One region of the Agrobacterium sp. 22-214-1 genome, then DNA from elsewhere that is predicted to be linked to it. Evidence: predicted binding sites of a transcription regulator. Region 1 holds the regulator's gene; each other region holds the start of a gene.
The links. Region 1 encodes PhoB, which activates phosphate uptake and scavenging genes when phosphate is short. Its sites were predicted from a motif close to TGTCATNNANCTGTCAT; they were not measured.

Region 1 (2,179 bases):
TGGTCATCTTGTCGAGGAAAACGAAACCGACAAGATGTTCACCAATCCGGATGACCAGCGCACGCAGGATTACATCATGGGCCGCTTCGGCTGATCCCGGCCGGCGCTTTATCGAAACCGTACAAGACTGGTGCTTCTGCCGTGCCCGCTTCCGGGTACGCGCATGCAGGCCAAGCCGGAGGACTAGACCATGACACAGACAACGACCCATTCTCACATCGTTTCCGTTTATGACGATGAATTGAAGTTTCTGACGCGCCGCATCGCCGAAATGGGCGGTCTTGCGGAGCAGATGTGCGCCGACGCCGTGCGTGCGCTCGTCAATTCCGATGCCGCGCTCGCCCAGAAGGTCATTTCCGACGATGCGATCCTCGACCACGCCGAGCGCGAGATCGGCGACAAGGCCATCGTCACCATCGCCAAACGCCAGCCGATGGCGGCAGACCTTCGCGAGATCATCGGCACCCTGCGTATTGCAGCTGACCTTGAGCGCGTCGGCGACCTTGGCAAGAACACCGCCAAGCGCGTCATCGCCGTTGCCGGCACCGGCGTGCCGCGTAAGCTCGCCCGCGGCATAGAGCACCTGTCGGAACTGGCGCTGGTACAGCTCAAGGAAGTGCTGGACGTCTATTCCACGCGTTCCGCCGAGAAGGCCAATGCCATCCGCGAGCGCGACGAGGAAATCGACGCCATGTATACGTCGCTCTTCCGTGAGCTTCTGACCTACATGATGGAAGATCCGCGCAACATTACCACCTGCACGCATCTTCTGTTCTGCGCCAAGAATATCGAGCGTATCGGCGATCACGCCACCAATATCGCCGAGACGATCTATTACATGACCACCGGCAGCCAGCCGGAAGGCGAGCGTCCGAAGGACGACAGTTCCAACACCCTCGGTTCGGTGACCGAGTAACAGACAGGCAGCGGCTTGCGGAGTTAGTATATGGTGCCCAAGATTGCAGTTGTGGAAGACGAGGAAGCGCTGAGCGTCCTGCTTCGTTACAATCTCGAGGCTGAGGGATATGACGTCGACACGATATCCCGTGGAGACGAGGCAGAAATCAGGCTGCAGGAACGTATTCCGGACCTCCTTATCCTGGATTGGATGCTTCCCGGCGTTTCCGGTATCGAACTGTGCCGTCGGCTCAGGATGCGGCCGGAAACCGAGCGCCTGCCCATCATCATGCTGACGGCGCGCGGCGAAGAAAGCGAACGGGTTCGCGGTCTCGCCACCGGCGCCGACGATTATGTCGTCAAGCCGTTCTCGACGCCGGAACTCATGGCCCGCGTCAAGGCGATGCTGCGCCGCGCCCGCCCCGAGGTTCTGTCTTCGGTGCTGAAATGCGGGGATATCGAACTGGATCGTGAGACCCATCGCGTTCACCGCAAGAGCCGCGAAGTGCGCCTCGGCCCGACGGAATTCCGCTTGCTGGAATTCCTGATGACCTCTCCCGGCCGGGTGTTTTCCCGCTCGCAGTTGCTGGATGGCGTCTGGGGTCACGATATCTATGTGGATGAGCGCACCGTCGACGTGCATGTCGGACGTCTGCGCAAGGCGCTCAATTTTTCGCATATGCAGGATGTCATCCGCACCGTGCGCGGCGCCGGATATTCAATGGAAGCCTGAGAAAACCGAAACCGATGGTTTCACTTGGGATAAATTCTCCAAAAATCAGAAGGCCCGAGACCGGAACGGTGTCGGGCCTTTCGATTTTGAACCTTCCGCAAACGCGTATCCTCGTTCTTTTGAAGGTGACAGACGGTCTGCTGAAAGCCGGATTGCGCGGTGAAACCTGACAGTAGGAAGGGCGCGGCACGTCGCCGACGAATTCAGAGCATTTGCCGCAAGGGCCCATCGCGGTTTTACATCCGGAGAATGCGCAAGAACAGGGATTGGGAGCGCCTCTTAAACAACGCGGGCTCCGCGTCTGAACCACTTTGGATTCCGCCATAAAAAAACGGGCCCGAAGGCCCGTAGTTTTTGAGTGTCGAATGCGTGCCGCAACACTCAAGCCTTGCGACGCTCGCTTACCGGCTGGTAGGCAAGCTTTGCATGGAACTTGCAATAGGGCGAAGATTCCAGTGCTTCACAACCGCAGAAATGGAAATCATCCTTCAGCGGATCGCCGACCGGCCACTTGCAGGTGCGCTCCGTCAGTTCCGTCAGCGTCAGGCG
Region 2 (2,179 bases), 810 kb from region 1:
GGCCGCCTCGTGATCGGCCTTGGCGGCGGCGAGGACTTCCGCCTTGTCCGTGAAATCGGCGACGACCTTGCGGTTTTCGTCGCGGTGGTAGATCGGCCGGGCTTCGGAGGTGAAGTCGACGATCTTCCAGCTCTTGCCGTCCTTTTCGAGCAGCAGGTCGATGAGGCCCATATGCGAGCCCCAGAAACCGGCCATTACCGCCGGCTTGCCCATCAGCGTGCCCTTGACGGCATCCGCACCCTCGATGCCGTCCCAGGTCTTCGGACCGGGGAAGACCAGATGCTGGTGCCCGGTGAAGATCGCGTCGATGCCTTCGACACCTGCCAGATAAAGCGAGGCGTTTTCCATGCGCTCGGTCTGGCCCTTGCCGTCGATACCGGAATGGGAAAGGGCGATGACGATATCCGCACCTTCCTCCTTCATGACCGGAACCCAGGCTTTTGCCGCCTCGACGATATCACGCGTCTGCGCCTTGCCCTCGAGGTTCTTGGAATCCCACATCATGATCTGCGGCGGCACGAAGCCGATGATGCCGACCTTGACCGGGCTCGTCACGCCGCCGCCGTCGCGGATCTGCTTTTCCAGAATGACATAGGGCTTGAAGAACAGCTCGTCGTTCTTAGGATCGGAAGCAAGCTGGCCCTTCGTGAGGTTGGCGCAGACGTAAGGGAAACCGGCGCCTGCCAGCGTGTTCGACATATAGTCGAGACCGTAATTGAATTCGTGGTTGCCGAGCGTGCCGCAATCGTAACCCAGCACATTCATGGCATTGATCACGGGGTGTTTGTCGCCGGCCTTCATGCCGCGCTCATAGGCGATATAGTCGCCGAGCGGGTTGCCCTGCAGGAAGTCGCCATTGTCCACCAGCATCGAGTTTCCGGCTTCGGCGCGGATGGTGTCTATGATCGAGGCGGTGCGCGCCAGTCCCATCGTGTCATTCGGCTTGTCGGCGTAATAATCATAGGGAAAGACGTGAACATGGATATCGGTCGTTTCCATGATGCGCAGATGCGCCTGGTTGGCCGCCGCACGCGCAGCAAAAGGGTGCAGCATCACCAGCGCCGAGGAGGCTGCTATGCCGCCCAGAAGCGAACGCCGGGTAATGGGGTGGAGAGCGAGAAGCGACGACATGGGAACTCCTTCGGATGAAGCTTGCTCTGTCTTGAAAAATGACAGGGTAGAAGCAATCGCAGAGGAGTCCATCACCAAAATGACAGGCCCGTGACAGATGGGCCGGTTTTCAACCGTTTGATAAATTTTTTATCGCGAGAGTGCGGCGCAGGTGTCGCCGCACCGGAGAATGCGCATCCTCCGTTCTGTGCATTGCCGTGCTCAGGATCAGCGGGCGAGGGTCGGTTTCACTTCTTCGTGGAAGAAGCGGAAATAGGAGGAGAGCTGCGCCAGCGTGTTGGTGGAAAGCTTGAGCTGCAGGCCGAGGCGGTTCATGTGCTGCCATTGCACGACGCCTTCGATGAAGCCGAGATCCTCACTCTGCACCTTGACCCGGCTGCCCTTGGCCGCGGCGAAAGGCCCGTCCAGCTCGAGCGCCATTCCGGTGGCGGAAAGATCGACCACACGCCCTCTGGTCGACTGGCTGAAATAATGCACGGTCGCAAAAATTCTGGTCTTGCTGCGGGGCGCGGTCCGTGTCGCCATATTGAGGTTGTTTGTCATTTCGCTGCTCAAATCAATTGTTTCCGATACCTGCATCATGGCGCGGAAAACTTGAGAGCCGTTTAGTTCTTCTCTTAAAATTGCATGTAATTGCCGATTATGCTGTGTCGATACGGCACTGATAGCAATTGTTGCGGGCGGAGCGCACATGCACATAAGCGACATCCGCGCGCTCCAGAAGGTGCCGCGCGCGCGAAACGATCTCGCCTGTCGCCGTCACCGCGCCGGTGCCGTAAACGATGCGGTCATCGGCTCCATAACCGCGCACGATATAATCGGGGCTGTCCAGCATCGGCGGAATGGCCCGCGTCTGCGGGTAGCGCTCACAGGCGTCGGCATGCAGAAACACCGGGCCCGTTTCCGCATAGGGCTGGAGCGAGGGAAAGGGTCGGTAGGCGAGGATCAGCATCCCTTCGCCTTCCCCGATCTGGGAAAGGCAGTGGCGGCAGGGCATGCCGCCGGGAGAAACGGCTTTCTCCGGCGGATTGCCATAGGCATCAGCGGC
Region 3 (2,179 bases), on a different contig from region 1:
GGCGCGGCGGTGCGGCTGATCTGCGACCACAATTCGTTGAGCTGCGTGTCCGTCATCCAGTCCTGCGCATCGAGGAGGATATAACGGTCGACGGCGCTTGCCGGCTTTCTGGAGAGAAGCTCGGTATAGGTGGCGTGGTGAACCGCGACGCGGGCCGTGTTGTTGCGGATCATCTCGTAATATTCCGGCTTGAGATAGGCGGGCAGCGCGCCCTCATGCGGTTCGGGATAACGGCGCGCAAAGGCCTGCCAGGCGAAATAATTGTCGCTGAGCGGGAAGTTGCAGGCGAGCTTTTCCAGCCGCTCCTTGAGCACGGATGCGACCGTGCCATTGGCGGAAAGGCTGGCCAGCTCGTCATATTGCCGGGGCGGAATGCCGAGGCCGAACAGCGAGCTTTTGCGCTTCGTCAGCCAGCGCACCACCGGCTTGTCGAACAGCGGCGCCACCTTGCTGTCGAAAAACTGGCGCTGTTCGTCCAGCGTGCGGGTTTTGGCCATTTCGGTGAGCTTCACGCCGTGCAGCCGGGCCATGAGATGGCCGGCGCCGATGAAGCGGCCGAGCAGGCCGGTGCGATAGATATTCCTGTCGAAGACAGAGATGCGGCGGCGGCCGGAAAGGGTGCGCTTCGACCAGTAAGCCTTGGTCGTGGCGTCGAGATGCTCGGCGATGAAGCGGTCGTAACCGTGGCTGTTGCTGCGCGTATTGGCGCGGCCGAAGTGGCGCACCACGTCCTGATGGGCGGGCAGATGGCGGAAGGCGGCGAGCTTCAGCTTGTTCAGCGCGATGTGGTGCGGGTTGAGGTCCACGACATCGATGCTGGCCGGATTGCGGGAGAGATAGGCCAGCATGTTGCAGCCGCCCGAGCCGATGGTGACGATGCGATGACCTTCGCCAAGCTCCATCGCTTCCATGTCGATTTCCGGGTCTTCCCATATCTGCGGATAGACGAGGCCGGAAAAGAGGACGCCGAAGAAGCGCTCGGACAGACCGCTTTTGGAGAGTGCCTTGTGCTGGAGCAATGCGGACTTCAGTTTCGTGTTCTTGCTGAAGCCGGTCTTGGGTGCCGCACTCGTCATATGTTCACCTCTCAGTCGATTGAGAGGCGTCTACAGCCGTGACACTACAATTTGATGACAGGGGCTGTGGGCAAAGCCGGGGAATAGGGGTGTCGGTGGAAAACCAGCCCGCGCCGCCCAATCAGGATGACGAAATGAAAACACCCGGCGGCTTGAGAAAAGCCGCGCGGTTGCATTCGCATAACGGAGCCGGAGGCAATCACTTGCGCAGAACGTGCAGCATGCCCTTGCGCTTGGCGTCGTAATAATAACCGCGCGCATAAAGCCGGACGGCGTTGTCGCGGTCGTTGCCGGCCACAACCCATGCGCCGCGCAGATATTTGACGGCGTATTTGAGGTTGGTTTCGGCATCGAAAAGGCCGGAGGCGGGGCCATCGAAGCCCATGGAGCGGGCCGTGGCGTGCCGGATCTGCATCAGGCCGAAATTGCCGCTGCTATAGGCGCCGGGATTATATCGGCTCTCGCGCTGCACGACGCGGTGAACCAGATCTTCCGGCACATCATACATGGTGGCGTATTTGGTAATAAGGCCGCTCAGCTTTTCGCGTCCGACCGGCGCGGAATTGAGCGGCGCCGTCATCGATTCGTTCTGGCGAATGGCGGCCAGCGCGGCATTGGTGGGGCCGGCGGCATAGGCCAGAACCGTGCTGTCCGGCTTCGGCAGCGGAATGACTTTGCGTTCCGCCGTCAGTTCGGTGCCGATGGAGGGCGAGCCGGGCGGCGGCGGTGCAGGCGGGAAGCTGCCCTTGACGGCAACCACCTGCGGCAGATCGGCGGCGGCATTATGGGCAGCCGGCTTGGCCGCCACGTCAGCCGTTTCGATGGCTGCGGCCGCCGGAGTGGCGCTTGTCGGTGCCAGTGCCGTGGCCGTGGTCGGCGCAGATGTCGTCACACTCGCTTGGGCGACTTCGTTCTGCTGCGGTTGCATCTGGGCGGCGATGGCTGCGGCTGCAGCAATTTCAGAAGCTGGCGGTAGCGCCACGCGTCCGCCCTTGACGGCGACGGCGGTGGGAAGTGCTGCAGGCTGGGAAGAGGTTGCGGTTTCGGCGGTCTGCACCGTTGTTGCTGCTGCCGGGGTCGCGCCCACTGCTGATTCGGCCGTT
Region 4 (2,179 bases), 1.2 Mb from region 1:
CGTCGATGGTTTCGGAGAGAACGCGTTTGTCGGTCTTTTGGGCGTAAACTTCCTTCCACTCGTCCATCAGCGTGTTACGGCCGTCATAAACGAGGCCTTCGATGTCGTGGACCCAGATGTTTTCTTTCTTCGCGCCCATGGCGACGAGGAGGTTGAGGCAGGCAAGGGCTGCCGCACCTGCACCCGAGGCGACGATCTTGACGCTCGAGAGCGATTTTCCGGCGAGTTCCAGCGCATTGGTGACGGCGGCGGCGACGATGATCGCGGTGCCGTGCTGGTCATCGTGGAAGACCGGGATGTTCATCTTTTCGCGCAGCTGGCGTTCCACCTCGAAACATTCCGGCGCCTTGATGTCCTCAAGGTTGATGCCGCCGAAGGTGGGCTCCAGCGCTGCGATGGTGGAGACCATGTCGTTGATGCCGGGCGCATCGATTTCGATATCGAAAACGTCGATGCCGGCGAATTTCTTGAAGAGGACGGCCTTGCCTTCCATCACCGGCTTGGAAGCGAGCGGGCCGATATTGCCGAGGCCGAGCACCGCCGTGCCGTTGGAAATGACGGCGACGAGGTTGGCGCGGGCGGTATATTCCGCCGCCGTTTCCGGATTTTCATGGATGGCGAGGCAGGGGGCGGCAACACCCGGCGAATAGGCCAGCGCCAGATCGCGCTGGTTGCCGAGCGGCTTGGTGGCCTGGATTTCCAGCTTGCCGGGGCGCGGATAGCGGTGGAAAAAGAGCGCCTGTTCCTCGATGTCGGCCTTTGCCGTGTTGGCGGGCGTGTTGTTCTTATCGTGAGAGGTCATTCTTCCACCGTCATGTCTGGTTCAATTCCGGACCCCTGAATACAACAAACTTCCCTGTGGTACAGCCGTTATTTGACCGCACCTTATGCAAATGCGGCCATGGCTTATTCGCGTTTTCGTGAAGGCTTTCGTCATATTCCCTATAAAAACCGGCGTCTGTCATGTTGCTGAAACACGAGTCTGGTTCTGAGAGGTAAGAAAGCCGCAGGGACGCAACCGAACAGGGGGATGAAATCCGTGGCCGGTCAAATCGAAACCAGACAGTTCAGAACGCTTTTCATTTCGGATGTTCATCTTGGCTCCAAGGCGGCCAAGACGGATTATCTGCTCGACTTCCTGAAATATCACGAGGCCGAGACGATCATTCTCGTCGGTGACATCGTCGACGGCTGGCGCCTGCGCCGCAGCTGGTACTGGCCGCAGGGCTGCAACGACGTGGTGCAGAAGCTTTTGCGCAAGGCCCGCAAGGGAACGCGCATCGTCTACATTCCCGGCAATCACGATGAATTCCTGCGGGAGTTTCCCGGCATGCATTTCGGCGGCATCGAAGTGGCCGAGCGCATGATCCATGAGGCCGCCGACGGCAAGAAGTACCTCATCATCCATGGCGACGAGTTCGACGTGGTGGTGCGCAACGCCCGTCTGCTCGCCTATCTCGGCGACTGGGCCTATGACGCGGCGATTGCGCTCAACATCGCCATTGCCGCCGTGCGCCGCCGCATCGGCCTGCCTTACTGGTCGTTTTCGGCCTGGGCCAAGCTGCAGGTCAAGCACGCGGTCAACTTCATCGGCGAATTCCAGCGCGTGGTGGCCGAAGAGGCGCGCCGCAACAATGTCGACGGCGTCATCTGCGGCCACATTCACCATGCTGTCATGGAAGACATGGACGGCATCCGCTACATCAACACCGGTGACTGGGTGGAAAGCTGCACGGCGATTGCCGAAAACGCCGATGGCAGCTTCGAGCTGATCACCTGGATGCAGACGAGCGACGTTACCGCCGAACAGGCATCGGACGAGATGGAGCCGGTGGATATTCCGGGGCTGATTGGGAAGCACGCGGCCTGAGTTGGGTGCTGCTTGATGGCGGCGGCAAAGCTGGTGGTCGTCTTCATGCGATGTTGCAAGAGCCATTTTGACGGTCGGCGCGGTGCATTCGCGCGAAACTCGAACGTCAATCGCTATCCTCAAAATTTCGTTAGGACTGCGTTCTTCATAGACGAGCCTCGACTAGCTCATATGGAGCAAGCGGATGCCGCTTGTTTCTTCTCCCCGCCGGGGAGAAGTCCGCGGCAGCGGGATGAGGGGGCGAGCTCTCCGTATACCGCTAGCGTTGCCCCCTCATCCGACCCTTCGGGCCACCTTCTCCCCGGCGGG

Region 2: a site for PhoB is predicted at 1,211-1,227, ahead of ACQZ5G_RS04000 (bifunctional 2',3'-cyclic-nucleotide 2'-phosphodiesterase/3'-nucleotidase). Genes of this name have one in related genera too.
Region 3: a site for PhoB is predicted at 1,120-1,136, ahead of ACQZ5G_RS13600 (DUF3419 family protein). Genes of this name have one in related genera too.
Region 4: a site for PhoB is predicted at 858-874, ahead of ACQZ5G_RS01875 (UDP-2,3-diacylglucosamine diphosphatase). Genes of this name have one in related genera too.

The regions. Positions count from the first base shown of each region.
Region 1 covers NZ_JBNWCK010000001.1:1,588,943-1,591,121, reverse strand. Annotated here, with positions in the region: gene pstB (phosphate ABC transporter ATP-binding protein PstB) at 1-94, shown strand, start outside; gene phoU (phosphate signaling complex protein PhoU) at 191-916, shown strand; gene phoB (phosphate regulon transcriptional regulator PhoB) at 947-1,630, shown strand; gene ACQZ5G_RS08005 (GcrA family cell cycle regulator) at 2,012-2,179, opposite strand, start outside.
Region 2 covers NZ_JBNWCK010000001.1:783,060-785,238, reverse strand. Annotated here, with positions in the region: gene ACQZ5G_RS04000 (bifunctional 2',3'-cyclic-nucleotide 2'-phosphodiesterase/3'-nucleotidase) at 1-1,131, opposite strand, end outside; gene ACQZ5G_RS03995 (PilZ domain-containing protein) at 1,339-1,674, opposite strand; gene ACQZ5G_RS03990 (DUF1203 domain-containing protein) at 1,772-2,179, opposite strand, start outside.
Region 3 covers NZ_JBNWCK010000003.1:124,012-126,190, reverse strand. Annotated here, with positions in the region: gene ACQZ5G_RS13600 (DUF3419 family protein) at 1-1,076, opposite strand, end outside; gene ACQZ5G_RS13595 (transglycosylase SLT domain-containing protein) at 1,276-2,179, opposite strand, start outside.
Region 4 covers NZ_JBNWCK010000001.1:362,742-364,920, forward strand. Annotated here, with positions in the region: gene ACQZ5G_RS01870 (NADP-dependent malic enzyme) at 1-802, opposite strand, end outside; gene ACQZ5G_RS01875 (UDP-2,3-diacylglucosamine diphosphatase) at 1,031-1,870, shown strand.